2 regions of the Salmonella sp. A1325 genome follow, and region 2 is predicted to be linked to the other one. Evidence: predicted binding sites of a transcription regulator. Region 2 holds the regulator's gene; the other holds the start of a gene.

Region 1 (16,199 bases), on a different contig from region 2:
TTGCCATGACACGCTTTCAACGAACTCACATAAGATTAAAATGACGATCATAAGGATAGCTATACCGATAATACGGGGCGTTTTTTTTCATAGCCGAGGAGAGAGGGAAAATTAGCGTTGGGTTCAGCCTCAACGCTAATTTTCTTCAGTTGTGATTAAACTAGCTACCCCATTGATGTTTTGAGTTTTTCGACAATCCCGTTAGTCAAAGCCTGTCACTGTTTTTCATTCCTGACTGACTTAGCCCTTACTATTGCACTGAAATTCTCAAAAGCGAGCCATGGTAACGATGACTCGCTGCCGATCGACACATTGTCAGGACGCCGCGATAAACAACTCGCGTAACTGGTGCAACTGGTCGCGAATTTGCGCGGCTTCTTCAAACTCCAGATTTTGCGCGTGCTGCATCATTTGCCCTTCCAGTTCATGAATTTTCTGCTGCAACGCTTTCGGCGTCATATCCAGTTCGACAATTCCGGCTTTTGCCGTAGAACGGCCCTTGCCTTTCCCCTTCGCTTTGGTTTTCGCAATGTTCTGCCCCAGCGCCAGGATGTCGACCACTTTTTTGTTCAGCCCCTGCGGAGTGATACCGTGCTCTTCGTTGTACTTCTGCTGCTTCTCGCGACGTCGCTCGGTTTCGCCAATCGCCTTCGCCATCGACGGCGTGATTTTATCGCCATACAGAATCGCTTTACCGTTAACGTTACGCGCCGCGCGTCCTATGGTCTGAATCAGGGAGCGCTCGGAGCGCAGGAAGCCCTCTTTATCGGCGTCCAGAATCGCCACCAGCGAGACTTCCGGCATATCCAGCCCTTCGCGCAGCAGGTTAATCCCCACCAGAACGTCAAACTCGCCCAGACGCAAATCGCGGATGATTTCCATGCGCTCCACGGTATCAATATCTGAGTGCAGGTAACGCACGCGCTCGCCGTGCTCTTCCAGATATTCGGTCAAATCTTCCGCCATCCGTTTGGTGAGCGTAGTGACAAGGACACGCTCATTAATGGCCGCACGCTGACGAATTTCGGACAGCAGATCGTCCACCTGGGTCGCCACCGGACGCACTTCAATAATCGGGTCCAGCAGCCCGGTCGGTCGCACGACCTGATCCACCACCTCATCACCAGATTTTTCCAGCTCATAGTTGCCGGGCGTGGCGGAAACATAGATAGTTTGCGGCGCTAAGGCTTCAAACTCCTCAAACTTCAGCGGACGGTTATCCAGCGCCGAAGGCAGACGGAAGCCATACTCGACCAGCGTCTCTTTGCGCGCCCGGTCGCCGCGGTACATGCCGCCTATCTGCGGGATGGTGACATGAGACTCATCCACCACCAGCAGTCCGTCGGCGGGCAGATAATCGAACAAGGTTGGCGGCGGTTCGCCCGGCCCGCGGCCCGACAGAAAGCGGGAATAGTTTTCAATGCCTGAGCAGTAGCCCAGCTCGTTCATCATCTCTAAATCGAACTGCGTGCGCTGGCTTAATCGCTGCTCTTCAAGCAGCTTATTATTTGCCAGCAAGACTTTACGCCTGTCCGCCAGCTCATCTTTTATCTCTTCCATCGCCTGCAGAATACGCTCGCGCGGCGTCACGTAGTGCGTTTTGGGATAGATAGTATAACGTGGCACCGTTGACTCTACCTGCCCGGTTAACGGGTCGAATAGCGACAGGCGTTCCACTTCTTCATCAAACAGCTCAACGCGTAGCGCGATGTCGTCAGATTCAGCCGGGAAGATGTCGATCACTTCGCCGCGCACGCGAAAGGTACCACGCTGAAAAGCTTGATCGTTACGGGTGTATTGCAATTCCGCCAGCCGACGCAAAATCGCGCGCTGGTCAATCAGCATTCCCACCGTCAGATGCAGCATCATTTTCAGGTAGAGATCCGGATCGCCCAGACCGTAAATCGCGGACACGGAAGCCACCACCACGACATCGCGTCGCTCAAGCAACGCTTTCGTTGCCGACAACCGCATTTGCTCAATATGTTCGTTTACCGAAGCGTCTTTTTCGATAAACGTATCCGAACTTGGCACATACGCTTCCGGCTGATAGTAGTCATAGTAGGAGACGAAATACTCCACCGCGTTTTCCGGGAAAAACTCTTTCATTTCGCCGTAGAGCTGTGCCGCCAGGGTTTTATTGGGCGCAAGCACCATCGTTGGCCGCTGCAAGTCCGCAATGACGTTGGCAATGGTGAATGTCTTCCCGGAGCCGGTCACGCCCAATAACGTCTGATGCGCCAGCCCGTCCTCCAGCCCCTCTTCCAGACGACGTATAGCGTCCGGCTGATCGCCAGAAGGTTTAAAAGCGGAATTCAGTTTGAACGGTTTACTCATGAGCGGCTACCTGAAGGAGTGAGCGGGCAGGGGTGTAATTTTACTCTCGACGGTGAATATTGCCAATAAAAAATACTGGATGAAAAAACAGTAACACTTCAGTATATAATGGCTATCGGCAGATATCCCACGCTATTTAGAGGTAAAACATAGACAGTCGCGGGGTAAAATTCCAGCAGTGTGCTGGTTATCCCCAGACCAGAGTCTTTTTTAACATTTGTCAAGTCGGATGATGAAAGTTTTATGTCAACGTATCCCCCTTCCTTTACAACCATTGATTTTATATAACTTGCTGTCTAAAAAGGGATATTTTCTCAAGCCGTCTTTCGCGCCAATTTAGTCGCAGGCCGCGTCGCCTCTCGCTTACGTTGTGTTTTCTAACTCTAATACACAAGGTTATCCACAGGAATAGTGGATAACTGCTTCCAGCCCGTATCCCCTGCCGCCTGGCAAAATCAGCCCTTGACGTTTTCGCCGGGCGATAAAAAAAAATTATCGCTATTTTTGGCAGATTATTGGCTAACGAGAAGGGAAAAATTGAGGCGTAGACGCTCACATTTTGCACATTTTTAGCATGGCGACGTCAGGAGGGTCTGGCGAAAGAACAGCAGGATCGTCAGATCCTGCAAGAAGGCGATTTTTAAGCACGGTCAGGCGCGTTCCAGGGGGCTGAGGTCCAGATACTGTCCTGTCGCCGCCTGCGATGGAGAAATGCCCAGCCACGGGATTTCCCCTAACAGCGGGGCCGGTATGACGCGGCGAAGCGTCGCGAGATATTCACCATGACGCGCGCCCGGCGGCTGTATGTCGTTGGCTATCCATCCGACAAGTGGTAATCCGGCCTGTTCTACCGCCAGCGCCGTCAGCATGGCGTGATTAATACAGCCCAGCTTGACGCCAACAACCAGAATCACCGGCAGCTGCTCCGTCTGTACCCAGTCGGCAAACGTCAGCGTGGCAGAGAGCGGCGTAAACCAGCCGCCCGCCCCTTCTGTCAACACCCAGTCTGCCTGCGACTCCAGCGTTCGCAATCCGCGTGATAATACCGCCGCGTCTATCGCCCGGCCTTCGTCGGCGCTAACGATGTGGGGAGAGGTAGGCTCGGCAAAAGTATAAGGATTGATAGCGGAATAAGGTTGCGGCAGGCTGCTGTTACGCTGCAAGGCCAACGCATCGCTATTGCGTAGCCCGTCGGTTGTCATTTCGCTGCCGGAAGCGACGGGCTTATAGCCTACGGTTTGATAACCTAACTGCGTTGCGGCCTGCAATAAGGCGCAACTGGCGACCGTTTTACCGACTTCAGTATCAGTACCGGTGACAAAATAGCGTTTAGTCACGTTCAATCACTCCCATAAAAAGATGGTACGTCAGCGGATATTTCCCCTGCCGCTGCGGCCATGCCAACTGAATCTGTCTAAGCCGGGCGCGGGTTAATACATCCGACTCCCGCCCTTCATGAAGATGGGTGGCGCCAATGCCTTTAAGCGAGCGCATCGCACTCAGGGCATCCTCAAACCACAATGTCATCGCCTGAGTATGACGAGACGCCCGCCAGCCGCGCAGCGCGTGGTCAATGGCCTCTTCCGGCAAAAAGCTATTCGCGTGAGCGCGATTATCGACGGCCTGCCATGCCTGACGCAGCTCCGGCAACGCCCCCTGGCACAAGGTGGTAAACGCCACCACGCCGCCGGGCCGTACAACCCGATACAACTCGCTCAACGCATCACGTAAATCGCCGCACCACTGGACCGCCAGGTTGCTCCAGGCCAGGTCAAAAACTTCGGCGTCATGGGGAATCGCTTCGATATCCGCCAGCAAATAGTGATGCGCCGCCTGACGATCGCGCGCCTGTTGCAGCATCGGCAGCGAAAGATCCAGGGCGGTCACTTCGCTCCCCCGCTCTCGCCAGTAACGACTCATACGTCCAGGGCCGCAGCCTGCGTCCAACACACTGGCAAACTGGCGGCCTGCCAACAGCGTCAGCAGCGCATCCGCGCTGTGTTGCTGCAAAGAGGCGTGCTGTTCATATTGCGATGCGGCCCGGCCAAACGCCGCCGCAATAGCCTGCTTATTCACCTGCGCCATGCAGCACCTCCAGCAGACGGTCTATATCGCACGCTTCATGCGCCTGCGTTAACGTTAAGCGCAGGCGCGCCGTGCCGACAGGCACCGTCGGCGGACGAATCGCCGTCGCCCAGCATCCTTGTTGACGCAGCGCCTCCGCCAGGCGCAATGCACGGCTGTTATCGCCCACGATTAACGGCTGGATGGCGCTATGGGCATTCAGTAGCGTAAATCGGGACGCGTTAACGCCGGCCCGAAAGCGCTGAACCAGAGCGGCGAGTTTTTCGCGCCGTTCACGACCTTCATCGCTACGGATCACCGCCAACGAGGCGCTTAACGCCTGCGCCTGGGCGGGCGGCATACTGGTGCTGTAAACCAGATGACGGGCGAATTGCAGCAAATAATCCGCGACGCTTTCCGAGCAGAGCACCGCTGCGCCGCTGACGCCAAACCCCTTACCGAAAGTCACCACCAGCAACTCAGGCTTCACCCCCCGTTGCCAGCAGGTGCCCCGCCCCTCATCGCCAGTCACGCCGATGCCGTGCGCATCATCAACCAACAGCCAGGCATGATGCCTGCGGGCAATGTGCTGGATTTCCGCCAGCGGCGCGCTGTCGCCGTCCATGCTGAATACACCTTCTGTCACCACCAGTTGCTGGCCCACGCAGGGCGATTGCAGTAAACGCGACAGATGCTGCGTATCGTTATGGATAAAGCGGCGAAGCTGCGCCGGACTCAGATTGGCGGCCTCCAGCAGGGAAGCATGACTCAACCTGTCGGCCACAATCCCGTCATTTTTTTTCATTAAGGCGGTAATGACCGCCTGATTCGCCGCAAAGCCAGAGATAAACAGTAGCGCGCGCGAATATCCTAACCATTGCGCCAGTTCCTCCTCTAACGCCTGGTGCGCCACGGAATAACCGCTGATATGACCCGACCCGCCGCTGCCGACGCCAAAACGCGTCGCTGCCTGTTGCCAGGCGCGAATAATCTGCGGGTGTTGACTTAAGCCGAGGTAATCATTGCTGGAGAAGTTAAGATACTGTCGCCCGTTCGCTACCAGCCAGCGTCCGGCGCCCTGCGACACCACATAGCGGCGGCGCAATGTATCCGTCGCCCGACGCGCCGTCAGCGCATCGTCGACGCGTTGTTGCCAACTCATAAGGCTGCCGCGTTGTAATAATCATCGGTGTCAGGCGTCATCAGCGTCTGCTCCAGACGTTGCTGCTGCTCGTTATCGCCCGCCAGCACCCTGGTCTGCTGCGGATTCAGCCCCAGCTTACGGAATAACTGCAGATCCTTGTCCTCTGCCGGATTTGGCGTAGTTAACAATTTGCAGCCATAGAAAATCGAGTTCGCCCCGGCCATAAAGCACATCGCCTGGGTCTGCTCGTTCATCTGTTCACGTCCTGCGGAAAGACGCACGTATGAGGTCGGCATCATGATGCGCGCTACGGCGATAGTACGAATAAAATCAAACGCATCCACGTCATCGTTATCCGCAAGCGGCGTGCCTTTCACCTTCACCAGCATGTTAATTGGCACGCTTTCCGGCGGCGTCGGCAGGTTCGCCAACTGCAACAACAGTCCGGCGCGATCGGTAACCGTTTCGCCCAGACCCACAATGCCGCCGGAGCACACTTTAATCCCTGCTTCACGGACTTTTTCCAGCGTGTCGAGGCGCTCCTGATAGGTACGGGTAGTGATGATATTGCCGTAAAACTCCGGCGAGGTATCGAGGTTGTGGTTGTAGTAATCCAGCCCGGCGTTAGCCAGACGCTGCGCCTGGCTCTCGTTCAACATGCCGAGCGTCATACAGGTTTCCAGCCCCATCGCTTTGACGCCCTGTACAATCTTCTCCAGATAAGGCATATCGCGTTCATGCGGATTCTTCCAGGCCGCCCCCATACAGAAGCGGGTCGAACCGGCGTTTTTCGCTTTACGGGCGGAGTCCAGTACCTGCTCCACTTCCATTAAACGCTCGGCTTCCAGCCCGGTTTTATAGCGCGAGCTCTGCGGGCAGTATTTACAATCCTCCGGGCAGGCGCCGGTTTTGATCGACAGCAGCGTACTAACCTGTACCTGCTGCGGATCGAAATGCTGGCGATGAATTTGCTGCGCTTCAAACAGCAATTCCAGCAGTGGTTTTTCAAATAATTCGGTTACTTGCGACAGTGTCCAGCGTGGGTGGCGAGCCATCGGGCTTCTCCAAAATATGTTGTTTGTTTTTGATATGGTGTAGACTCGTAAACCTAAATCTTTTTAATTTGGTTTACAAGTCGATTATGACAACGGACGATCTGGCCTTCGATAAACGCCATATTTGGCATCCTTACACTTCCATGACCTCGCCGCTGCCGGTATATCCCGTTGAGCGGGCCGAAGGCTGCGAGTTGGTTCTCGCCTCGGGCGAACGCCTGATTGAGGGGATGTCCTCGTGGTGGGCGGCCATTCATGGTTATAACCACCCGCAATTGAACGCGGCGATGAAAGCGCAAATTGACGCCATGTCGCATGTCATGTTCGGCGGCATAACCCATCAACCTGCGGTGAATCTGTGCCGTAAGCTGGTCGCGATAACGCCTGAGCCGCTGGAGTGTGTCTTTCTGGCCGACTCTGGTTCGGTGTCGGTAGAAGTGGCCATGAAGATGGCGCTGCAATACTGGCAGGCGCGCGGCGAATCGCGTCAGCGTTTTCTGACGTTTCGCCACGGTTATCATGGCGACACGTTCGGCGCGATGTCGGTGTGCGATCCGGATAACTCCATGCACAGCTTGTGGAAAGGCTATCTGCCGGAGAATCTGTTCGCGCCGGCGCCGCAAAGCCGGATGGATGGCGAATGGGATGAAAGCGACATCGCGCCATTTGCCCGCCTGATGGCCGCGCATCGCCATGAAATAGCCGCCGTGATTCTGGAACCTATCGTTCAGGGCGCGGGCGGGATGCGCATATATCATCCACAATGGCTCAGGCGTATTCGTAACATGTGCGATCGCGAAGGCATTCTGCTGATTGCCGATGAAATAGCCACCGGATTTGGCCGTACCGGCAAACTGTTCGCCTGCGAGCACGCCGGGATCGCGCCGGATATTCTGTGTCTCGGCAAAGCCTTAACCGGCGGCACCATGACCCTCTCGGCAACGCTCACGACACGCCAGGTTGCAGAGACTATTAGCAACGGCGAGGCGGGGTGTTTTATGCATGGCCCGACGTTTATGGGGAATCCGCTGGCCTGCGCCGTCGCCTGCGCCAGCCTGACGCTGCTGGAAAGCGGCGAATGGCGTCAGCAGGTGGCGTCTATCGAGTCTCAGTTACGCGCTGAGTTAGCTCCCGCGCAAAGTTCTCCCTGGGTGGCGGATGTGCGGGTGTTGGGTGCGATTGGGGTGGTTGAAACCACGCATCCGGTCAATATGGCGGCGCTTCAACGCTTCTTCGTCGGGCAAGGCGTCTGGATCAGGCCGTTCGGCAAGCTAATCTACCTGATGCCGCCCTACATTATTCGTCCGGATCAACTGCGCCGTTTGACCCAGGCGGTCAATGACGCGGCACACAATGAAACATTTTTTAGCCATTAATCAGCGGTAAGCGATGCTGCTTCTGGCTACACTTCTGGTGAGTCAAAAGGAGAACGCATGAAACTTATCAGCAACGATTTGCGCGATGGAGATAAACTTCCTCATCGCCACGTTTTTAACGGTATGGGCTATGATGGCGATAATATTTCGCCGCATCTGGCCTGGGACGACGTGCCGATGGGCACCAAAAGTTTTGTCGTGACCTGTTACGATCCCGACGCGCCGACCGGCTCCGGCTGGTGGCACTGGGTGGTGGTGAACCTCCCGGCGGATACGCGCGTACTGACCCAGGGGTTCGGCTCAGGCCTGGTGGCCGTACCAGACGGCGTCATTCAGACGCGTACCGATTTCGGTAAAGCGGGCTACGGCGGCGCGGCGCCGCCTAAAGGGGAAACGCACCGCTATATCTTTACGGTTCACGCGCTGGACGTCGAGCGTCTTGAGGTTGATGAAGACGCCAGCGGCGCGATGGTCGGCTTTAACGTGCATTTCCATTCGCTCGCCAGCGCCTCGATCACGGCGATGTTCAGTTAAACGCTGTGCCGGATGGCGGCGTAAACGTCTTACCCTGCCAACGGGTTGGGTAAGCCGAATAAGCGCCGCGCCATCCGGCAGCATTCACATAAAGTCCGGCACCAGACGCTGTAACGCGCCTTGCGCCAGCAGCGCCGTCGCACACTCAATATCGGGCGCGAAAAAACGATCCTGCGTATAGTGCGCCACCCGCTGGCGCAGTGTCTGCCGCGCCTGTTCCAGTAACGGGCTGGAGGTTAACCCTTCCCGTAAATCTATCCCCTGACAGGCAGCCAGCCACTCCACGGCAATGATGCCGCGGGTATTCGCCGCCATTTCCCAGAGTCGCCGCCCTGCCGCCGGGGCCATTGAGACATGATCTTCCTGATTCGCCGAGGTCGGCAGGCTATCCACGCTGTGCGGGTGCGCCAGCGCTTTATTCTCACTAGCGAGCGCCGCGGCGGTGACCTGGGCAATCATAAAACCGGAATTAACGCCGCCATTTTTCACCAGGAACGGCGGTAACTGCGACATATGTTTATCCATCATCAGCGCGATGCGCCGCTCCGATAGCGCGCCGATTTCCGCTATCGCCAGCGCCAGATTATCCGCCGCCATGGCAACCGGTTCAGCATGGAAGTTACCGCCGGAGATCACCTCCCCCGCCTCGGCAAAGACCAGCGGATTATCGGACACCGCGTTGGCCTCAGTCAGCAGTACCTCTTTCGTCTGACGTAACTGGGTCAGACAAGCGCCCATTACCTGCGGCTGGCAGCGAAGGGAATACGGGTCCTGAACTTTATGACAGTGGTGATGTGATTCAGCAATAGCACTGGTATCGGTCAGCAGATGCCGGAACAACCGCGCGGCGTCAATTTGCCCCTGTTGTCCGCGCGCGGCATGAATGCGCGCATCAAAAGGACGGCGTGATCCCAGTACGGCTTCGGTGGTCAGCGCGCCGCAGACGACGGCGGAGGCAAATAACTCCTGTGCCTCAAACAAACCGCGCAGCGCGAAAGCCGTTGACGCCTGGGTGCCGTTAAGCAGCGCCAGCCCCTCTTTGGCCGCCAGCGCGACAGGCTCCAGTCCGGCCTTTTCTAGCGCCGTCTGCGCCGGAAGCCATTCACCCTGCCAGCGCGCTTTTCCTTCGCCAAGCAGCGTCAGCGACAGATGCGCCAGCGGCGCTAAGTCGCCCGACGCGCCAACCGAGCCTTTTGCCGGAATCAGCGGATACACGCCGGCATTCACCAGAGCGATGAGCGCCTCTATCACGCTCAACCGAATCCCGGAAAACCCGCGCGCCAGGCTATTGATTTTCAATACCATAATCAGACGCACCATCGCGTCATCCAGTGGGTCGCCTACGCCCGCGGCGTGAGACAGCACCAACGATCGCTGTAGATTTTGCAAGTCTTCATCAGCGATGCGCGTCTGCGCCAGCAGACCGAAACCGGTGTTGATGCCGTAGGCGGTACGCCCTTCGGCAACGATATCATTGACGCACGCGACGCTGGCGTTAATGCCGTCAATGGCGCTGGCGTCCAGCCGAAGCTGTACCGGATGACGCCAGACATCGTACAGTTGAGAGAGGCTTAACTGCCCCGGAGTGAGTGTCATGGTGTTCATATCAGCCTTTCCCCTGCGTCGCCGCAACCATCGGTAAATTCAGACCTTGCTCAACAGCGCATTCCACCGCGAGATCATATCCGGCATCGGCATGGCGCATGACGCCCGTCGCCGGATCGTTGTGTAACACGCGGCGAATACGCGCGGCGGCCTCGTCAGTGCCATCACAGACAATCACCATACCGGCGTGTTGCGAAAAACCCATCCCCACCCCGCCGCCATGATGGAGCGATACCCATGTTGCCCCGCTGGCGGTATTCAGCAATGCATTTAACAGCGGCCAGTCGGAAACCGCGTCGGAACCGTCGCGCATCGCTTCGGTTTCACGGTTAGGGCTGGCGACAGAACCGGAATCCAGGTGATCGCGGCCAATCACAATGGGCGCGGATACCTCGCCGCAACGCGCCATTTCGTTGAACGCCAGTCCCAGTTTTTGCCGCCACTCCAGGCCTACCCAGCAGATACGCGCCGGTAGCCCCTGAAAATGAATGCGCTCGCGCGCCATATCCAGCCAGTGATGCAGATGTTTATCCTCCGCCACTATCTCTTTGACTTTGGCATCGGTTTTATAGATATCCTGCGGATCGCCGGACAGCGCCACCCAGCGAAACGGCCCGATGCCACGACAGAACAGCGGACGAATATAGGCTGGCACAAATCCCGGAAAATCAAAGGCGTTTTCCACCCCCATCTCTTTCGCCATCTGACGAATATTGTTGCCATAGTCAAAGGTCGGCACGCCCATTTTACTGAACGCCAGCATCGCCCGAACATGCGCCGCCATGGAACGTTTCGCTGCCTGCATCGTCCCGTGGGGATCGGATTGCGCGTTTTTCTGATACTCCTCCCAGCGCCAGCCGGAGGGCAAATAGCCATGTAGCGGATCGTGGGCGCTGGTCTGATCGGTCACCAGGTCCGGGCGCACGCCGCGATTAACCAGTTCCGGCAGGATATCCGCCGCGTTCGCGCACAGGGCGACGGACACGGCTTTCCCCTCGCGGGTGTAGCGCGTAATGCGGGCCAGCGCGTCATCCAGCGTGGCGGCCTGCTCATCCACGTAGCGAGTACGCAGACGAAAATCGATACGGCTTTGCTGGCATTCAATCGTCAGCGAACACGCTCCGGCCAGCGTCGCGGCTAGCGGTTGCGCGCCGCCCATGCCGCCCAGCCCGGCGGTCAGCACCCAGCGTCCCGCCAGCGTGCCGTTATAGTGCTGACGCCCCGCCTCGACAAAGGTTTCGTATGTTCCCTGCACGATTCCCTGGCTGCCGATATAAATCCAGCTTCCGGCCGTCATTTGACCGTACATCGCCAGCCCTTTCGCATCCAGTTCGTTAAAGTGTTCCCATGTCGCCCAGTGGGGAACCAGGTTGGAGTTGGCGATTAATACCCGCGGCGCGTTGTCGTGCGTTTTAAATACGCCGACCGGTTTGCCAGACTGAATAAGCAACGTTTCGTCCGCCTCCAGCCGGGTGAGCGCATCAACAATAGCGTCATAGCATTCCCAGTTGCGCGCGGCGCGACCAATCCCGCCGTAGACCACCAGCTCATGCGGATTTTCCGCCACGTCAGGATCGAGATTATTCATTAACATCCGCAGCGGGGCTTCTGTCAGCCAGCTTTTCGCCGTTAATACCGTGCCTCGGGGCGCGCGGATAGTCTGCTGACGATACTTGCTTTCAGGCATAGCAATGACTCCTCATTGTTATCGGTCTGCCATCGCCAAATAACGCTAAAACGCCACTATCAGGCACCGCCGCAGACCCACAGATAAGAATCAGACATATACTTGTCTATACAAGTAAGCACAAGAATAGAATTAACAAAAATGATACAATTTTGTTATATTGTGTCAGCAATCACGTTTTCCGGCAGCAGTCCGCTCAGGAGATAAATCGTCCCTGTAGCCGGTAGCGCGACCCGGGGAAAAGTAAGCGGGCGTGAGAAACAATCCGCGACGCGGACCAGGTTGTACGACGAATGAGCAGACAAGGCTCATGCTCTTTGATAGTTAACCACGCGCACTCTTGCGCCGTGGCGCGCACCGCCTCCACAATATGTTCCCCTTCCGTTAGCGGCGCGATCCGCGACAAATAAGCGTGCGGCGTGGTCTGACGGTAATCCTGCGCCAGGTAATCCACGGCAATATCCGCGTTCACGCAGCGATCTTCAATTTGTACCGGCAGATCGTTTTCATAATGCACCATGATGGAATGGAAAATGACATCGCTCTCATTGACGTTGAGAGCGCTTGCCTGGATGGCGTTTGCCCGCACGCGCTCCAGCGTGAGCACCTCACAACGATGCTGATGACGGCGGGCGGCTATCTCCTCGGCGATACTGCGGACTTCAAACAGCGCGGACTGGCCTTTTGGTTCGGCGACAAACGTCCCCACGCCCTGTAAACGCACCAGCCACCCTTCATCCGTCAGCTCACGCAGCGCCCGGTTGATGGTCATTCGGCTAAAGCCATACTGAGCGACCAGTTCAGCTTCCGACGGAATGCGATCGTGCGGCTGCCAGACGCCGTCGGCTATTTTTTTACAGATGTCCTGTTTCACCGTTTCGTAAAAAGGCGCAGGCGCAGAACGGGAGCGGGATGAATACATGCGTGAAGCCTTCCTTATGCGGATAATGTTTTCCGGATGACAGATTAACGCCACCAGTGCGCGATTTGCCAGCCAAGCCGCGCCGCCACGCGCGCCGCTGCGCCATCGTCATCAAAGCGTGGATTAAATTCAACCAGATCCGCCGCCTGTAATTTTCCGCTGCGGCAAACCGGCTCAATTAAACGCAGAACCTGTATCAGCGGCACGCCCAGCGCTGCGGGAGCGGAGACGGCCGGCATTTCCCAGACAGGCAATACGTCGAGATCGATAGTCAGATAAATTTTATCCACCTTGTCAATAAACTGCGTCATCTGCGCCAGTGCGTCATGGCAGTCCAGATCCTCCACCACGGTAACATTCCGCCACTGCGCTTCCCGCCACAACGCCTGTGTATTTGCCGCACGGCTCACGCCGAAACAGGCATAATGAAACGCGCGGCTCTGCGCGTCGCATAGCTGCGCCAGTTGACGAAACGGCGTCCCGGATGTTGCCCGGTCGGTCTGACGGAGATCCAGATGCGCATCAAGATTAATGATCCCTACGCTTTCCTGCGCAAACGCGTCCAGCACCCCCGCGCCATGTCCAAACGAGGTTTCATGCCCGCCGCCCAGTACCAGCGTGCGCATCCCGGCCCGCAGACAGCGGCTTACCGCATCGCGCAAGGCCTGCTGCGCGCCTTCCAGATCGGGCGTCGGCGCAACCCAATTGCCTAAATCCACCAGCCGTTCATGTCCCTGGTGGCTAGCCATATTCGCCAGCGCTTTACGCAACGCGTCCGGGCCGCCTGCCGCGCCGGGACGACCTGCATTGCGTTTTACCCCCTCGTCGCAGGCAAATCCCATTAACGCGATCTTTTGCTGCCAGTTTTCGGGGGAAAAGGTCTCGCTGCGCGTGACGGTCTGAAACAGACGCCGCGCATCCGGCGCTTCTATACTGTCATCGCGCCCCTGCCAGAGCGCCGGAGAAGCCGGATACCATTGCGTCATGAGATTTGTCCTCTGTATACCCGCTGATATAAAGGGTTACGCCCCGGCTCATACACTATCTCTACCGGCTGTTCAGCATCCCACACCACAAAATCCGCCCGGTAGCCGGCCCTGATCTGCCCATGCGTCGCCTGTCTTCCCAGCGCGCGAGCGGCATGGCGCGTAACGCCCGCCCATGCCTCTTCCGGCGTCAGACCAAACTGTACGCAGGCCATATTCATCGCCAGATGCAAACTGCAAAACGGGCTGGTGCCAGGATTGAAATCGCTGGCGACGGCGACAGGCACCTGATAGCGGCGCAGCAGTTCCACCGGCGGGCGCTGCGTCTCGCGCAGAAAGTAAAACGCGCCGGGCAACAACACGCCGACAGTACCGCCGTCACGCATCGCCGCGACGCCCGCTTCATCAAGATATTCGATATGATCCGCCGATAACCCCTGATAACGGCTCACCAGCTGCGCGCCGCCCAACAGCGAAAGCTGCTCAACATGGCCTTTAACGGGAATACCTAACGCCTTCGCCGTCTGCAACACGCGCTCACTCTGCGCCACATTAAAGCCGACGCTCTCGCAAAAGAGGTCTACCGCATCAAATAACCCTTTTTGCCAGAGCTGCGGAATCATCGTCTCGCAGACCAGAGTGATGTAGCCGTCCAGGTCGTCACGATACTCCGCTGGCGTAGCATGAGCGGCCAATAGCGTGGGGCTAATGTCGATAGCGTTTTCGGCAGCAAGTTTTGCAGCGACGCGCAACAGCTTTTCTTCTGTCGCCAGCTCCAGACCATAGCCGGATTTAATCTCCAGCAGCGTAACGCCTTCGCTGGCAAGGCGCATCATGCGTTCGCGCGCCAGCAGGTAGAGCGTCTCCTCCGCACAGGCGCGGGTTGCTGATACCGTCGCGTTAATGCCGCCGCCCTGAGCGCTAATATGCTGGTATGACGCGCCGTTAAGCCGCTGCTCCCACTCTGCGGCGCGGTTACCGGCAAACACCAGATGCGTGTGGCAATCGATAAGTCCCGGGGTTACCAGTCGTCCCTGCATATCATGGATATTGTCCCCGCTGACAGGAAGCTGCGTCTCTGGCACGATATCGCAAATATGCCCTCCGCGTACAATCAGCGCCTGGTTATCCACCAGCCCGTACGGGGCTTGCCGCTGCGGGTCCATTGTCGCCAGCCTGATGTTTCGCCAGACAGTATCGCCCGGTAAAAGTTGCCGCATTCCTGTCGCTCTCTTGCCTGTCATGAGTTGTATAGACATTTATTTTCTTTCTGCTCCGGATTGTCAACTCAAAGCGCGAAAGTTGTTGCTTAATTGTGATAAAACTATCTGATGCTACAGGTGTTTCCAGCCTGAAAAGGAACTTTTTACCTTTTCGCCTTCCCGTTTCGTTCAACTTAGTATAAAAAAGCAGGCTTCAATGGATGTCATTTAACTTTTTCAAGCCCGGAGCAACCTGTGAATACATTATCGGTTTCCCGTCTGGCGCTGGCACTGGCTTTTGGCGTGACGCTGAGCGCCTGTAGCTCTACGCCACCCGATCAGATCCCTTCCGATCAAACCGCGCCTGGCACCGCCTCGCGCCCCATTCTGTCGGCAAATGAAGCGAAAAACTTCGTTGCGGCGCGCTATTTTGCCTCCCTGACGCCGAATACCGCCCCGTGGTCGCCGTCGCCGATTACCCTGCCCGCACAGCCTGACTTTGTGGTGGGGCCGGCAGGTACGCCAGGCGTTACGCACACCTCGATTCAGGCCGCGGTCGATGCGGCAATGGTTAAACGCACGAACAAACGCCAGTACATTGCTATTATGCCGGGCGACTATCAGGGGACCGTGTATGTTCCCGCCGCGCCGGGAAGTCTGACCCTGTACGGGATCGGTGAAAAACCGATCGATGTGAAAATTGGGATGGCGATTGATGGTGAAATGAGTGTCGCTGACTGGCGCCGCGCGGTGAATCCCGGCGGGAAATATATGCCTGGTAAACCCGCCTGGTATATGTTCGACAACTGCCAAAGCAAACACGCCGCGACGATCGGTGTAATGTGTTCTGCCGCGTTCTGGTCGCAGAATAACGGTTTGCAGCTACAAAATCTGACCATCGAGAACACGCTGGGCGACAGTGTCGATGCCGGAAACCATCCGGCGGTGGCGCTGCGTACCGATGGCGACAAAGTCCAGATTAACAAGGTCAATATCCTTGGCCGCCAGAACACCTTCTTTGTGACCAATAGCGGCGTACAGAACCGTCTGCAAACCGATCGCCAGCCGCGTACGCTGGTGACGAACAGCTATATTGAAGGCGATGTGGATATGGTTTCCGGACGCGGCGCCGTGGTGTTCGATAACACCAACTTCCAGGTCGTCAACTCCCGCACACAGCAGGAAGCCTACGTCTTCGCCCCGGCGACGCTGTCCAATATTTACTATGGCTTTTTGGCGATCAACAGCCGCTTTAACGCCTCCGGCGATGGCGTTGCGCAGCTTGGC
Region 2 (16,199 bases):
TTTCGGCGCGCTCCCCTGCTCCGCCATACCATGCAGCATACGGCCTACGCCAAACACATCGGAGTTGATAGCGGAAAGCGAGGCGGTCAATACCACAAAGTTCAGAATGCTGGCGGCGAAGGTAATCCCCATATGCTGGAACGTCAGCACAAATGGACTGCCGTTTGTGCCGACCTGATTCCACGGATAGATAGACATAATGACGAACAGCGTGCCGACATAAAATACCAGGATACGCATCGGTACTGAGTTAATAGCGCGCGGAATGGATTTCTCCGGGTCTTTCGCTTCCCCGGCGGTGATACCGATAATTTCAATCCCGCCGTAAGCGAACATCACCATTTGCAGCGACATGATCATTCCCAGCCAGCCATTGCTGAAGAAGCCGCCGTTGCTCCACAGGTTATGAATGCCGGTCGGCTGCCCGCCGTTGCCAATTCCCCACACAATGATGCCGATACCCGCGACAATCATGATAATAATGGTGGCGACTTTGAAGAAGGAGAACCAAAACTCCAGCTCGCCGAACACCTTGACGCTCATCAGGTTGATGGCGCAAATGATCAGCACCACGCTAAGCACCCAAATCCAGTGCGGCACGGCGGGGAACCAGACCCCCATATAAATGCCGAACGCAGTCACGTCGGCAATGGCGACGATCAGGATCTCAAAACAGTAGGTCCAGCCGGTAATATAGCCCGCAAGCGGGCCGAGGTTTTCCTGCGCATAGCGCGAAAATGAGCTGGCGGCAGGGTTGTGAACGGACATTTCCCCCAATGCGCGCATAATGATATATGCTGCGACCCCGCCAATAATATAGGCCAACAGCACGCTCGGCCCCGCCATTTTGATGGCGTCCGCCGAGCCGTAAAACAGGCCGGTGCCGATTGCCGAACCTAATGCCATAAAGCGAATGTGCCGGGTGCTCAGCCCACGCTTTAGCTTATTATTGCTTTCCATCAATTTCTGACCTATCAACACAATAAAAAACCACGGGGCGTTAAGCCCCGTGGTGTACACATATGTCAGCGATTTTAGTGAGCGCTGGAGGTCACCTGCCGACCCGCCGCGCGATCCCAGATAATCGCCAGGATCACCATCACCACCGTTGGCATCAACCACGCCAGTCCCTGTTCCGCCAGCGGCAAACGCTGACTCCAGGCTGGCAGCATATCGCCAAAGGCAGATGCTTTGATGCCGTCAAGGATACCAAAAAGCAGACTGATAAACATGGCCGGCGCGATGATGCGGGTGGAATTATGCCACCATGAGCGGGTAAAACTTAATACAACCAGTGCGATACACGGCGGATAGATAGCCGTCAGCACCGGAATGGAGATTTGAATCAGATGGCTCAGTCCAAGGTTTGACACCACCATAGAGAAGCCGCCGAGAATAAAGACCAGCGTGCGGTAAGACAGCGGAATATACTGCGCGAAAAACTCAGCGCAGGCGCAGGTCAGCCCCACCGCCGTCACCAGACACGCGATAAAGATCAGCGCCGCCAGCAGGAAGCTTCCCGCGCCGCCAAAGGTATGCTGAACGTAGGCATGAAGAATCGCCGCGCCGTTCGCTGACTGATCGACCAGCGTCGCGCTGTCAGAACCTAAGCGGAACAAGGCAAGATAAAGCAGCGTCAGCCCCACGCCCGCCATCAGGCCGGCCCAGACCGTGTAACGCGTCAACAGGCGCGCTTCGGTCACGCCGCGAGAACGCGCCGCGTTCACAATAACGATACCAAACACCATCGCGCCCAGCGTATCCATCGTCAGATAGCCGTTCACAAATCCGTTAGAAAAGGCCGCATTCTGATAAGCGTCCAGGGCGTTGCTGATTGGACCGGCAGGCCAAACGATAGCCGCGACGGAAAGGATGACCAGCGCAATAATTTTCAACGGCGCCAGGAAATTCCCCACCGTATCCAGCAGCTTACCCGGATAGAGGGAAACCAGAATAACGATAGCGAAATAGACCACGCTGTAAATCAGCAACGGCATTGCAGAATCGCCGGTCAACGGAGCGATACCGACCTCAAACGACACCGTCGCAGTACGCGGCGTCGCAAATAACGGCCCGACGGCCAGATAGCAAACGGTCGCCAGCAGGAGTCCCGCCACTTTACCAATCGGCGTACTGAGGCTGTCTACGCCGCCGCCGACTTTCGCCAGCGCCACAACAGTAAGAACCGGTAGCCCTACGGCGGTAATCAGAAAGCCAATAGCGGCTGTCCAGACGTGTTCACCCGCCTGCAAACCGACCATAGGAGGAAAGATAATATTGCCTGCGCCAACGAACAGCGCAAATGTCATAAAGCCCAGGGCGATGATATCGCGCGATTTTAACTGATGGGTCATAAAGTCTTACTGCCTGTGGATGGTGATGTTGTAAACATTAAAATTTTTGCCTTTCCCGGAGGATTATAAAGCGGCGTTTTTTATCAATTTCAGCGGGAAAAGCTCCCGGACCGATGCGGCGAAGAATTGTTTTTCGATTTACCGCGCAAATGCAGTCGTAATGACAGCACCTGAAGCGCAATTTAAACGCTTATAACGTTTTAAAGCAAGGTGGGATCTAAAAACCAGATGAATATAGCGATATGAAATTTACAACCAGAATAAAACACCATTCTCATGAAAAAGTTATGGCTAATCATGCGAACAAAAAATCACCAAACGTTGAATGTTTCAACGACCCCGTCTTAACTGCAAAGAAAATAAGCCAGCATCCGCTGGCTTATGGAAAGTTATACTTACGAAAGGCAATTAATCGCTATTTTTGGCAATTAAACGTTCCGGCAGCACAAAGCTAAATCGCGTTCCTTTGCCAGGCGAACTGTCGATTTCAAGGCGGCTTTCATGGTGATTCAACGCATGTTTCACAATCGCCAATCCCAGGCCGCTACCGCCCGTTTGCCGCGAACGCGCTTTATCGACACGGTAGAAGCGTTCGGTCAGACGAGGAATATGCTCGGCAGCAATCCCCGGACCGTTATCTTGAATGCAAAATTCAGCGCCATGCGCGGCACGTCGCCAGTTCACCGTAATATGCGTTCCCGCCGGCGTATGGTTTACCGCGTTATACACCAGGTTTGAGATCGCGCTACGTAGCTGCTCTTCATTGCCCAGAACGCTAAGACTATCGTCGACCTCAAACGTAAAGGTATGTTTCTGCTGGCTGAGCGTCTGCGCTTCACGCTCCACGACCCGCAGCATCATCGGTACATCCACTTTTTCATTTAATAACAGCGCCGGGGCCGCCTCAATTTTAGACAGCGTAAGCAGTTGTTTTACCAGCCCTTCCATACGATACGTTTGCTCGCGCATCGTATGCAGCGCTTTCTCTCGCGTCGTCCCCTCCAGCGCCTGTTCCTGCATCATTTCCAGATAGCCTTGCAATACCGTCAGGGGCGTACGCAACTCATGGCTAACGTTGGCGAAAAAGTTACGTCTGGCGCCTTCAAGCTGATGCATTTGCGTCACATCGCGCGCCACCATCAGGAGTTGTTTATCGGTATAAGGCATGACGCGGATCTCCAGATGCCGCCCAGTATTGAGCACCAAATGAAGCGGACGGGTGAAATCACGCGTTTTTAAATACTGGGTAAACTCCGGATAACGCAGTAGATTGAGAATATTCTGCCCGTTGTCATCCGGCCAGCGTAGCCCCAGTATCTGTTGCGCCAAACCGTTACACCAAAAAATGCCGCCCTCTTCTGTGGTCAGTACCACGGCATCAGGCAGCGACTCCGCGCCGCTGCGAAAACGTTTAATCAGGTTCCCCAGCTCGCGGCGACGCTTCTTATTTCGCAACTGCATCTGGTGTAAACCGTATAACAGCGGTTCCCAACTTCCCCGTCCCGGCGGCGGCGTCATACTTCTGTCGACCCAAAGCCACCAGGAGAGGCGTAATAAATTCCAGAAATGCCAGACAAGCAGTCCCGTCACCGCCGCCAGTAAAAACCACGGCAGATAACCAAAAAAAGCGCTAAGGATAAGCGCGGGGATGCAACAGAGCACCAGCTCCAGCACCAGCCTTTTCCATGACAGCCGTTCCAGCACGCGTCATACTCCCTCAAGAATGGAAAGCCTTCTCCGCCAGAAACCTGTGTTCTACTGGCGGAAAAGGCATTAAAAGCGGGTCGAAAAACGATACCCTGTCCCGCGTACCGTTTGCACCATCCGGTCGTGGCCGCTGTGCTCCAGCGCCTTACGCAAACGGCGAATATGCACGTCGACCGTCCGGTCTTCAACGTACACATTGGTGCCCCAGACATGATTGAGTAGCTGTTCGCGGCTGTAAACCCGTTCCGGGTGCGTCATAAAGAAATGGAGTAATTTAAATTCGGTCGGCCCCATATCCAGCGGGCTGTCGCCGGTCATCACGCGGTGAGAGCCAGGATCAAGGCTCAGTCCCTGCATCTCGATCACCTCTTCGACCGCCATCGGCGAGATGCGCCGCATAACGGCTTTAATGCGCGCCACCAACTCCTTGGGGGAAAACGGCTTGGTAATGTAATCGTCAGCGCCGGTTTCCAGCCCGCGCACACGATCTTCTTCCTCACCTCTTGCGGTCAGCATAACCACAGGAATATCCCGGGTCAGGGCTTCACGTTTGAGATGTTTAATAAACTGTAACCCTGACCCGCCGGGCAACATCCAGTCAAGAAGGATGAGATCCGGCCAGGGTTCATTAAGTTTATTCACCGCACTGTCATAATCTTCGGCTTCTACGGGCTGAAAGCCATTTTGTTCGAGCACGAAGCACACCATTTCACGGATCGGCGCCTCATCTTCTACGACCAGAATACGTCTCGCCATAATTTGCCCTGTTAGTCGTTAGTTATCAATGCCGCGCCATTATGCGTCAGATTTATGACAGATTTATGAAAAAAAAAGGCGACATTGACAGCATGTTGATGATTTATGACACCGGTGAAACCGTGCATTACCGTGTACCGGCGGTAAATTGCGCCCAAAAATGGAAGGGATGACGTGTATAATCCCGTTCACGCTTTTTTTGCATGGAACTATTATGCGCATCCTCCACACCTCTGACTGGCATCTGGGACAAAATTTCTACAGTAAAAGCCGCGCCGCGGAGCATCAGGCTTTTCTGGACTGGCTGCTGGAGACCGCGCAGGCCCATCAGGTGGATGCCATTATTGTCGCTGGCGATATTTTTGATACCGGTTCGCCGCCAAGCTATGCCCGAGAACTTTATAACCGTTTCGTCGTTAATTTACAGCAAACGGGCTGTCATCTGGTGGTGCTGGCCGGTAATCATGATTCCGTCGCCACGCTAAACGAGTCACGCGACATTCTGGCGTTTCTCAATACAACCGTGATCGCCAGCGCGGGCTATGCGCCGCGGCTACTTCATCGTCGCGACGGTTCTCCGGGCGCCGTACTGTGCCCCATTCCCTTTTTGCGCCCGCGCGACATTATTACCAGTCAGGCGGGATTATCCGGCAGCGAGAAACAGCAGCAACTTCTTCATGCGATTGCCGATTATTATCAACAGCAGTATCAGGAAGCGTGCCAGCTACGCGGCGAACGAAAGCTGCCGGTTATCGCGACGGGACATTTAACCACCGTCGGCGCCAGCAAAAGCGATGCGGTTCGCGACATTTATATCGGTACGCTGGATGCCTTTCCGGCGCAGCATTTCCCGCCAGCGGATTATATCGCATTGGGACACATTCACCGCGCGCAATGTGTCGGCGGCACGGAGCATATCCGCTATTGCGGCTCGCCCATCGCCCTCAGCTTTGATGAGTGCGGCAAAAGCAAATGCGTGCATCTGGTGACCTTCGAGCAGGGGAAATGGCAAAGTACCGAAAGTCTGGCTGTCCCCGTGACTCAACCGTTGGCGGTTTTAAAAGGCGACCTGGCGTCAATTACCGAACAGCTTGAGCAGTGGCGCGGCGTTGAGCAATCGCCCCCCGTCTGGCTGGATATTGAAATCACAACCGATGACTATCTGCACGATATCCAACGCAGAATACAGACATTAACGGAGTCACTCCCCGTAGAGGTATTACTGGTGCGCCGTAGCCGCGAACAGCGTGAGCGCTCGCTGGCGAACGAGCGGCGGGAAACATTAAGCGAGCTTAGCGTGGAAGAGGTTTTTACGCGGCGTCTGGCGCTGGAAGCGTTAGATCACCCGCAGCGCGAGCGCCTGAATCAGCTCTTTTCCAGCACGCTCTACGCGTTGAATGAGGAGCATGAGGCATGAAAATTCTCAGTTTGCGTCTGAAAAACCTGAACTCGCTGAAAGGAGAATGGAAGGTCGACTTTACCGCCGAACCGTTTGCCAGTAACGGGTTATTCGCCATTACCGGCCCGACCGGCGCGGGAAAAACCACCTTGCTTGACGCCATCTGCCTGGCGCTGTACCACGAAACGCCGCGCCTGAATACGGTATCGCAGTCGCAAAACGATTTGATGACGCGCGATACGGCGGAATGTCTGGCCGAAGTGGAGTTCGAGGTAAAAGGCGAAGCCTGGCGCGCGTTCTGGAGCCAGAACCGAGCCCGAAATCAGCCTGACGGCAATCTCCAGGCCCCACGCGTAGAGCTGGCGCGGTGTTCAGACGGAAAGATCTTTGCCGATAAGGTAAAGGATAAACTGGAGATGATCGCCACGTTGACCGGGCTGGACTACGAGCGCTTCACCCGTTCGATGTTGTTATCACAGGGGCAGTTCGCCGCCTTTCTTAACGCCAAAGCGAAAGAGCGCGCAGAGCTTCTGGAGGAGCTCACCGGCACTGAGATTTACGGGCAGATCTCCGCACAGGTATTTGAAAAACATAAATCAGCCCGTCTCGAACTGGAAAAGTTACAAGCGCAGGCCAGCGGCGTCGCCCTATTGGCGGACGAACAGTTACAGCAACTGGAAGCCAGTTTGCAGGCGCTTACTGACGAAGAGAAACGCCTGCTGGCCAGCCAGCAGGGACAGCAGCAGCACCTTCACTGGCTGACCCGAAAAAACGAGCTCCACACTGAATTACACGCCCGACAGCAGGCGCTGTACGCAGCACAAGAGGCGCGAGAAAAAGCGCAGCCGCAGCTCGCGGCGCTGACGCTGGCGCAACCTGCTCGCCAGTTGCGCCCACATTGGGAGCGCATTCAGGAACAAACCCGCGCCGTTGAGCGTGTTCGCCAGCACAGTGATGAAGTGAATGCTCGCTTACAAAGCGCTTATCGCCTGCGCCAGCGTATCCGCGCCTGCGCGCATCGACAATTCACGCAACTGAACGCCACAGGGCAGCGGTTGAAGACATGGCTGGCGGAACACGACAGCATCCGCGTCTGGCGCAGCGAACTGGCGGGGTGGCGAGCATTATTAACACAACAATCCCACGACCGGGCGCAACTGAGCCAATGGCAACAGCAGTTGCTGAGCGATACGCGTCAGCGTGATGCGCTACCGCCGCTCACGCTCGACCTCACGCCACAGGCGCTGGCGGAAGCCAGAGCATTGCATACCCGGCAGCGTCCGCTACGCCATCGTCTCGCCGCGCTTCAGGGGCAAATTGTCCCGAAACAAAAGCGTCAGGCGCAGCTACAGGCAGCTATCGCGCGTCATCATCAGGAGCAGGCGCAATACACCCAACGTCTGGCGGATAAGCGCCTGAGTTATAAGACTAAAGCGCAGGAGCTTGCGGACGTTCGCACTATTTGCGAGCAGGAGGCGCGCATCAAAGATCTGGAAAGCCAGCGGGCGCACTTACAGTCCGGCCAGCCGTGTCCGCTTTGCGGCTCGACGACACACCCCGCCATCGCCGCCTATCAGGCGCTGGAGCTGAGCGCGAATCAAACCCGCCGCGACGCGCTGGAAAAAGAGGTCAAAGCACTGGCGGAAGAAGGCGCGGCGCTGCGAGGACAGTTAGATGCCTTAACGCAACAATTACAGCGGGATGAAAGCGAGGCGCAGTCGTTGTTGCAGGAGGAGCAAGCGCTTACTGAGGAATGGCAAACGCTGTGCGCTACGCTGGGCGTTCAGCTCCAGCCGCAAGAAGACCTCGCGGGCTGGTTGACCGCCGCGGAAGAGCATGAGCAACAGTTGGATCAGCTCAGCCAGCGTCATGCTCTACAAACGCAAATCGCGGCGCATACTGAACAAGTAGCGCGCTTTACCGCGCAGATTGCGCAGCGTCAGGCCTCGCTGACGGCTGATTTGGCGCAGTATACGCTTTCCCTTCCTGCGCCAGAAAACGAGGCTTCGTGGCTGAATGAGCGCGCCGACGAAGCGAAAATATGGCAACAGCGTCAGACAGAGTTCGCGGATTTGCAAACGCAGATCGACAGGCTTGCCCCGTTGCTGGAGACGCTACCGCAAACGGATACCGCGGATTCCGACGACGACGTGCCGCTGGATAACTGGCGGCAGGCGCATGATGAGTGCGTGTCATTACAAAGCCAGTTGCAAACCCTGCAGGAACAGACGACGCAGGAACAGCAGCGCGCCGCCGAGGCGATAGCGCACTTTGATGCGGCGTTAAAAAATAGCCCGTTTGACAGCCAGGCAACGTTCCTGGCGGCGTTGTTGGATGAAGAGACCGTGACCCGTCTGGAAAAACAACAACAAACGCTGGAAAGTCAGCTACAACAAGCGAAGGCGTTAAGCGCGCAGTCCGCGCAGGCGCTGGCTGACCATCAGCAACAGCCGCCCGCCGGTCTGGACCCAACGTGTACGGCAGAGCAGCTCGCGCAGCGGCTGGCGCAGTTGGCGCAACAACTGCGCGAGAACACGACACGCCAGGGGGAAATCCGCCAGCAAATTAAACAGGATGCAGATAATCGGCAGCGCCAACGCGCGCTGATGGCGGAAATGAAGCAAGCCTCTCAGCAAGTGGAAGACTGGGGCTATCTCAATGCGCTGATCGGCTCTAAAGAAGGTGATAAGTTCCGCAAATTCGCCCAGGGACTGACGCTGGATAATCTGGTCTGGCTGGCGAATCATCAGCTCACCCGCCTGCATGGTCGCTATTTATTGCAGCGCAAAGCCAGCGACGCGCTGGAACTGGAGGTTGTCGATACCTGGCAGGCCGACGCCGTGCGCGATACGCGAACGTTATCAGGCGGCGAAAGTTTCCTGGTCAGCCTGGCGCTGGCGCTGGCGTTATCAGATTTGGTCAGCCATAAAACGCGCATTGATTCTTTGTTCCTCGACGAAGGCTTCGGCACGCTTGATAGCGAAACGCTGGACGCCGCGCTGGATGCGCTCGACGCGCTGAATGCCAGCGGGAAGACCATCGGTGTGATTAGCCACGTGGAAGCCATGAAAGAACGTATCCCCGTGCAGATAAAAGTGAAAAAAATCAATGGGCTTGGTTATAGCAAACTGGACAAAGCGTTTGCCGTGGAGTAACGCGAGTGTCATCCTGGGCACAACATACCGTCATGACATAGCACAATAATGAATACACAAAAACGGATAAGGAATGGTATTACCTCGCGCTTATCTGCAAGCTATATGTTGATTGGCTGTGACAATTCACAGCACAGCGCGCAACATGCGCCTTTATTTTCGGCAGGTGGTATGAAAAAAGTTATTTTTTCTTTGGCGCTGGGTACGTTCGGCCTGGGGATGGCCGAGTTTGGCATTATGGGCGTGCTGACGGAGCTGGCACGCGATGTCGGAATAACGATTCCCGCCGCCGGGCATATGATCTCGTTTTACGCCTTCGGCGTCGTGCTGGGCGCTCCCATTATGGCGCTCTTTTCCAGCCGCTTTTCGCTTAAACATATATTGCTGTTTCTGGTCATGCTGTGCGTGATGGGCAATGCCATATTTACCTTTTCCTCGTCATATCTGATGCTCGCCGTCGGCAGACTGGTTTCCGGCTTTCCGCACGGCGCCTTTTTTGGCGTCGGCGCCATTGTCTTGTCAAAGATTACCCGCCCCGGGAAGGTCACCGCCGCCGTCGCGGGTATGGTTTCAGGGATGACGGTGGCGAATCTGGTGGGCATTCCGGTCGGCACTTACCTGAGCCAGGAATTTAGCTGGCGCTACACCTTTTTATTGATCGCGGTTTTCAACATCGCTGTGCTCACCGCAATTTTCTTCTGGGTGCCGGATATCCGTGACAAAGCCCAAGGCAGCCTGCGCGAGCAGTTCCACTTCTTGCGTAGTCCTACGCCGTGGCTCATTTTCGCCGCCACGATGTTCGGCAATGCGGGCGTTTTTGCCTGGTTCAGCTATATCAAGCCATTTATGATGTACATCTCCGGTTTTTCGGAGACGAGCATGACGTTTATTATGATGCTGGTCGGGCTGGGGATGGTGTTAGGCAATCTGTTAAGCGGCAAACTCTCCGGCAGATATACGCCGCTGCGCATCGCGGTAGTGACTGACCTCGTTATCGTGCTCTCTCTCATGGCGCTCTTTTTCTTCAGCGGATACAAAACGGCATCGCTGACTTTCGCGTTTATCTGCTGCGCTGGTCTGTTTGCGCTCTCTGCGCCGCTGCAAATCCTGCTACTGCAAAACGCCAAAGGCGGCGAACTGCTGGGCGCGGCGGGAGGGCAAATCGCGTTTAATCTCGGTAGCGCGATTGGCGCCTGGTGCGGCGGGCTGATGCTGACGCTAGGTTTTACGTACCACTACGTGGCGCTTCCCGCCGCCCTGCTCTCGTTTTCCGCCATGTCGTCGTTGCTGGTATACGGACGTCTAAAACACAAGCAGCCATCGGTCACGCCGGTTGCCGGATGACGTCATCCGGCTAGAAACGTTACGCCAGCGGCCACAGCCAGGCCGCGCCGCGCACGCCGCTCGAATCGCCATGCCGCGCCTTACGTACCGGCGTCTCGCACTCGCCGCCAAAAACAAACGATTTCATCAGCGACGGAACCGTCTTGTACAGGCGCTCAACATTGCTCATACCGCCGCCCAGCACAATGACATCCGGATCCAGAATATTCACGACATGAGATAATGCTTTCGCCAGCCGCAGCTCATAACGGCTTAACGCCAGTTCCGCCACGGCGTCCTGCGCGTCGACCAGACGAATAATCTCATCGCCTTTTAGCGCGTTACCGCTCAAACGCTGGTAATCCGTAGCAAATCCCGTACCGGAAATAAAGGTTTCGATACAGCCTTGTTTACCGCAATAACAGGGAATTTCTTCGCGGTAACGCAACTCATCGTCATCCATCCACGGCAACGGATTGTGGCCCCATTCACCTGCCGTACCGTTGCCGCCGATGTGCGCCCGGCCATTTAGCGCTACGCCCGCGCCGCACCCGGTACCGATAATCACCGCAAATACCGTTTGCGCCCCCGCTGCCGCGCCATCTACCGCCTCTGATACCGCCAGGCAATTGGCATCGTTGGCTAACCGCACTTCACGCTTCAGACGACGGCTCACATCGCTATCGAACGGCTGGCCGTTAAGCCACGTAGAGTTAGCGTTTTTTACCACGCCGGTGTAAGGCGAGAGAGAACCGGGAATGCCAATGCCAACGCTACCGGTCTGGCCGGTCGCCTGTTCCGCCATGTCGACCAGCGTAGCGACGGTTTCTATCGTTTGCTGATAATCCTCCCGCGGCGTAGGCAGACGATGGCGAAACCGCTGCTCTCCTGCATCATCAAGCGCAATGACTTCCATTTTTGTGCCGCCTAAATCGATACCAATACGCACATACCGCTCCTCATTTTTTGGGAATATCAACAGGGTAGAATTCACCGTTCTGATTGGCAATGCAAGCCTGCCGACAATTCGTTACTATACCGCCTGGATTTAACGACAAGGCCGTGGAAATTATCATGCTGTGGTTCAAAAATTTAATGGTTTACCGTCTTAGCCGCGATATCACATTACGCGCCGAAGAGATGGAGAAACAGCTCGCCTCAATGACGTTTACCCCATGCGGTAGCCAGGATATGGCCAAAATGGGCTGGGTTCCGCCGATGGGCTCTCACAGCGATGCGTTAACGCACACCGCCAATGGCCAAATTATTATTTGCGCGCGCAAAGAAGAGAAAATCCTGCCATCGCCAGTGATCAAACAGGCTCTGGAGGCGAAAATCCAGAAACTGGAAGCCGATCAGGGACGCAAGCTGAAGAAGACGGAAAAAGATTCCCTGAAGGATGAAGTGTTGCATTCGTTGCTGCCGCGCGCGTTTAGCCGCTTCAGTCAGACAATGATGTGGATTGATACCGTTAACGGCCTGATTATGGTTGACTGCGCCAGCGCGAAAAAAGCGGAAGATACTTTGGCGCTACTGCGTAAAAGTCTTGGCTCGCTGCCGGTCGTCCCGCTGGCGCTGGAAAATCCAATTGAGCTGACGCTCACCGAGTGGGTGCGCTCCGGTACGGTCGCTCAGGGTTTCCAGTTGCTGGACGAAGCCGAATTGAAAGCGATGCTGGAAGATGGCGGCGTGATCCGCGCGAAAAAGCAGGATCTGGTCAGCGACGAGATCGCCGTTCATATTGAAGCGGGTAAAGTGGTCACGAAGCTGGCGCTCGACTGGCAGCAGCGTATTCAATTCGTCATGTGCGACGACGGCTCCATTAAGCGTCTGAAATTCTGCGACGAGCTGCGCGATCAGAACGAAGATATCGACCGGGAAGATTTTGCCCAACGTTTTGACGCGGACTTTATCCTGATGACCGGCGAGCTGGCGGCGCTGATTCAAAGCCTGGTGGAAGGATTAGGCGGCGAAGCGCAGCGCTAACCAGAGGGTCCCTCTCCGCCGGAGAGGGGACTCACCGTTACAAATAGCGGCACAGATACGAGGTGGGCTCAGCAACCTGTAGATGAAACTCGCTGTGGCCAGGCACGTTAAACACCTCACCGGCTGTATACACTTTCCATTCGACGGTTCCCGGCAACAGTACCTTCAACGCGCCGCTCACAACCGTCATCTCTTCGGGTTCGGCGGTGCCAAAGGTATACTCCCCTTCCGCCATCACACCAACGCTGGCCCGGCCGGTGCTACTGCTGGTAAATCCAATAGACTTCACTTTCCCGGAAAAGTATTCATTGCTTTGTAGCATAATCAGGCCCCGTCTCATTATTAAATTAACACCCAATATAGAGTCCTGACGTTCGGCCTGTCACGTAAAATTAGACAAGCAGTTCTGAAGCTAACCGCGCAATCAAAACATTAGAGAGTAAAACCGGCACATCCAGCGCCTGCTGTAAAATATCCCGATGACGCTGATGAAAACCCAGACAATCCAGCATAATGACGTCCGCGCCTTGATCCAATAGCGCCTGCCCGGCATCAATTAACTGTTGCTCAGAACCGTGAACCGGATTCGCCAGCGAATACACCGGCGGCATTTGCAATACCTGCCATTTTTTCTCCTGGGCCGCCAGAAGTTCTGCAACAGGCACAATCACGCCCACCTGATGCCCATCCACAATAGAGGCGACAAGCGGTGGAATAATACGCAGCGGTTCAAGCAAAATAGAATTACGGGCTGCCATACTTTTAATCGCCGCGGTGCTCATCAGTATAATGACGTCATAACCCTGGTTATCCAGCACCTCGACAACGCTCTGTAAATCTCGCTCCACTTTCTGGCGGGAAACATGGGCTATCTGGTTATCATTCAGCAACGTCAAAAGCGGATCGTCGCCAGGCTCTACAGCGTAATCCGCCATAACGTCTTCCCGGCTCATTTTTCCCAGCAGGCTATGATGGGTGATGTGTTGTTCGTCGATGTATTCCGTCAGAAGCGGTAACACTTCGCTCATTGGCACAACGCCGATTGTGAGGATTGCCAACGACGCACTCATTTTTATTCCACCTTATTACTTCGTCGTAATTCCCGGGCAAATATTCACACGCTCACCGCGCTACCTGCCCTACAAATCTCAGAAAGCGTAGCAGCAGATGAGCAACGTATTGTGTAAAGATTCCAAATAACTCCAATATTGTATTGTTATCGCTTAATTTACGGTTTTAGTTGCCAGTATAAATGTTTCAAGAATGTGATGGAGATACAATTTAGGGGTACCCGGAATCCCTTCCGAGTGGTTCATGCGTCTATGATTTATCCGGATCTTCGTAACGTTTTTTCGCATCCATCGCTTCTTCTGCGGTCGGATGCTCGCTGATGAGCGAATCAGGTTTCGGATGGTCAGCCCGTAGCTGATACCACGTCACCGTCTGGCCCGGCGTGCCTTTTTCAATGGTGACGATATAAGCTTCCCGCGGATAAGGTGGTCTGGTTGGCATAGCGTTTCCTTTATTCTGGGTGAGCGTTAAGTATAGACATCTCCCTGTAACCGTTGCGTCGACGGCGGCAGCGCCGCAATAATTTCAGAAACGACCTGGGCCGGCGCTTTCGTCGCGTCAATGATGTAATGCGCCGTTTCGCGATACAACGCGTCACGCTGCTCAAGCACTTCCCGAACCTCTTCGCTCAACGGCTTGCCGGTGAGGGTCGGGCGCAGATCCGCTTCAGGTTCAGCCTCAAGCCGGTTAACCAGCGTGGATACCGGCGCGCACAGATAAATCACTACGCCAACACGGTGCATATAACGTCGGTTATACTCCGTGAGAATAATACCGCCTCCCGTCGCCACGACAGTCGAAGGCGCGCTTACCGCCTCCAGGGCCGCGGTTTCCCGGGCGCGGAACCCTCCCCAGCCTTCTTTTTCAACGATATCAGCGACGCTCATCTGCACGTGCGATTGCAGCCAGCGGTCGGTATCTGCAAACCGGAAACCGGTTGCCTGCGCCAGCGCCATACCGATGGTGGTTTTCCCACAGCCCCGCGGGCCAACAAGATAAAGAGGTTGCATCATAGCAGGCGTTCCCCCAGGAACTGCGCATACGCAGGATTTGATATCAGCAATGTTATAATCATATCATCTAACTAGTACAACGCATAAATGTAAATAATAATTTACACAAAGGTACTAAAGTCACAATATTAGTACTATAGCAAGAATCAGAAATGAATAAACTGTAAATTTTTCATTACACGATTTATTTTTTACGCTGGCTTTCCAGCCACCACTTATCCAGCTCGGCGGCAAAATGCTGACGATCGCGCGGCGAGAGAGTGTTTGGTCCCCCCGTTTGTACGCCGCTGGCGCGTAGCGTGTCCATAAAGTCACGCATCGTCAGACGTTCGCGAATCGTGGCGTCGCTATAGCGTTCTCCCCGGGGATTAAGAGCCGCAGCGCCTTTTTCCAGCACTTCAGCCGCCAGCGGAATATCTGCGGTAATCACCAGATCGCCCGCTTCGCATTGACGCACAATTTCATTGTCCGCCACGTCAAACCCGGCGGCCACGCGGAGCGTGCGGATAAAACGCGAAGGCGGCACGCGCAAGGCCTGATTGGCAACCAGAATAAGCGGCAACTGCATCCGCTCGGCGGCGCGGTACAAAATTTCTTTAATGACATTCGGACACGCATCCGCATCCACCCAGATGGTCATAATGTCTCCCGTACGGTATACAATCTTTTATTGTCTCGCGCTTTTGCCTTTCATCAAAGTGCTGTTTCTCCTTCTGCCCGTTTTCAATCCGCGTTAAGCTAACCATTCCCCATAACACACAAACATAGGGAGTGACGAGATGGAGAAGAAAATCGGTTTTATTGGCTGCGGTAATATGGGCAAGGCTATTCTTGGCGGACTGATTGCCAGCGGTCAGGTACTTCCCGGTCAGATCTGGGTCTACACCCCCTCCCCCGATAAAGTTGCCGCCCTGCATGACCAGTACGGCATTAATGCGGCGCAAAGCGCGCAGGAGGTCGCTCAGGTCGCGGATATCGTTTTCGGCGCGGTAAAACCGGGCATTATGGTGAAAGTGCTCAGTGAAATCTCCTCCAGCCTGAACAAAGACTCGCTGGTGGTCTCTATCGCCACAGGCGTAACGCTTGATCAGCTTGCGCGCGCGCTGGGACACGACCGTAAAATCATTCGCGCTATGCCGAATACGCCGTCGCTGGTCAACGCAGGAATGACCTCCGTCACGCCAAACGCGCTGGTCACACCGGAAGATACGGCTGATGTGCTGAATATTTTCCGCTGCTTTGGCGAGGCGGAAGTGATTGCTGAGCCGATGATCCATCCGGTGGTTGGCGTGAGCGGATCTTCGCCGGCCTATGTCTTTATGTTTATCGAGGCGATGGCGGACGCAGCCGTTCTGGGCGGTATGCCTCGCGCTCAGGCTTATAAATTCGCCGCGCAGGCCGTCATGGGATCGGCGAAAATGGTACTCGAAACCGG

What was found. The regulator PhoB, encoded in region 2, activates phosphate uptake and scavenging genes when phosphate is short. The targets are predictions, from matches to a motif close to CTGTCATAAAACTGNCNNAT.
Region 1: a site for PhoB is predicted at 2,568-2,587, ahead of uvrB (excinuclease ABC subunit UvrB). Genes of this name have one in related genera too.

What each region holds. Positions count from the first base shown of each region.
Region 1 covers NZ_JAMLWO010000007.1:21,675-37,873, reverse strand. Annotated here, with positions in the region: gene NAZ64_RS14605 (hypothetical protein) at 1-7, opposite strand, end outside; gene uvrB (excinuclease ABC subunit UvrB) at 316-2,337, opposite strand; gene bioD (dethiobiotin synthase) at 2,988-3,674, opposite strand; gene bioC (malonyl-ACP O-methyltransferase BioC) at 3,667-4,422, opposite strand; gene bioF (8-amino-7-oxononanoate synthase) at 4,406-5,563, opposite strand; gene bioB (biotin synthase BioB) at 5,560-6,600, opposite strand; gene bioA (adenosylmethionine--8-amino-7-oxononanoate transaminase) at 6,687-7,976, shown strand; gene NAZ64_RS14570 (kinase inhibitor) at 8,034-8,510, shown strand; gene hutH (histidine ammonia-lyase) at 8,595-10,115, opposite strand; gene hutU (urocanate hydratase) at 10,117-11,802, opposite strand; gene NAZ64_RS14555 (histidine utilization repressor) at 11,999-12,724, opposite strand; gene hutG (formimidoylglutamase) at 12,769-13,710, opposite strand; gene hutI (imidazolonepropionase) at 13,707-14,930, opposite strand; gene NAZ64_RS14540 (putative acyl-CoA thioester hydrolase) at 15,168-16,199, shown strand, end outside.
Region 2 covers NZ_JAMLWO010000003.1:126,881-143,079, reverse strand. Annotated here, with positions in the region: gene proY (proline-specific permease ProY) at 1-960, opposite strand, end outside; gene brnQ (branched-chain amino acid transporter carrier protein BrnQ) at 1,035-2,354, opposite strand; gene phoR (phosphate regulon sensor histidine kinase PhoR) at 2,763-4,058, opposite strand; gene phoB (phosphate response regulator transcription factor PhoB) at 4,128-4,817, opposite strand; gene sbcD (exonuclease subunit SbcD) at 5,032-6,234, shown strand; gene sbcC (exonuclease subunit SbcC) at 6,231-9,371, shown strand; gene araJ (MFS transporter AraJ) at 9,543-10,715, shown strand; gene mak (fructokinase) at 10,735-11,643, opposite strand; gene rdgC (recombination-associated protein RdgC) at 11,769-12,680, shown strand; gene ppnP (pyrimidine/purine nucleoside phosphorylase) at 12,718-13,002, opposite strand; gene NAZ64_RS07570 (AroM family protein) at 13,073-13,750, opposite strand; gene yaiA (protein YaiA) at 14,001-14,192, opposite strand; gene aroL (shikimate kinase AroL) at 14,219-14,764, opposite strand; gene NAZ64_RS07555 (YaiI/YqxD family protein) at 14,949-15,404, opposite strand; gene proC (pyrroline-5-carboxylate reductase) at 15,544-16,199, shown strand, end outside.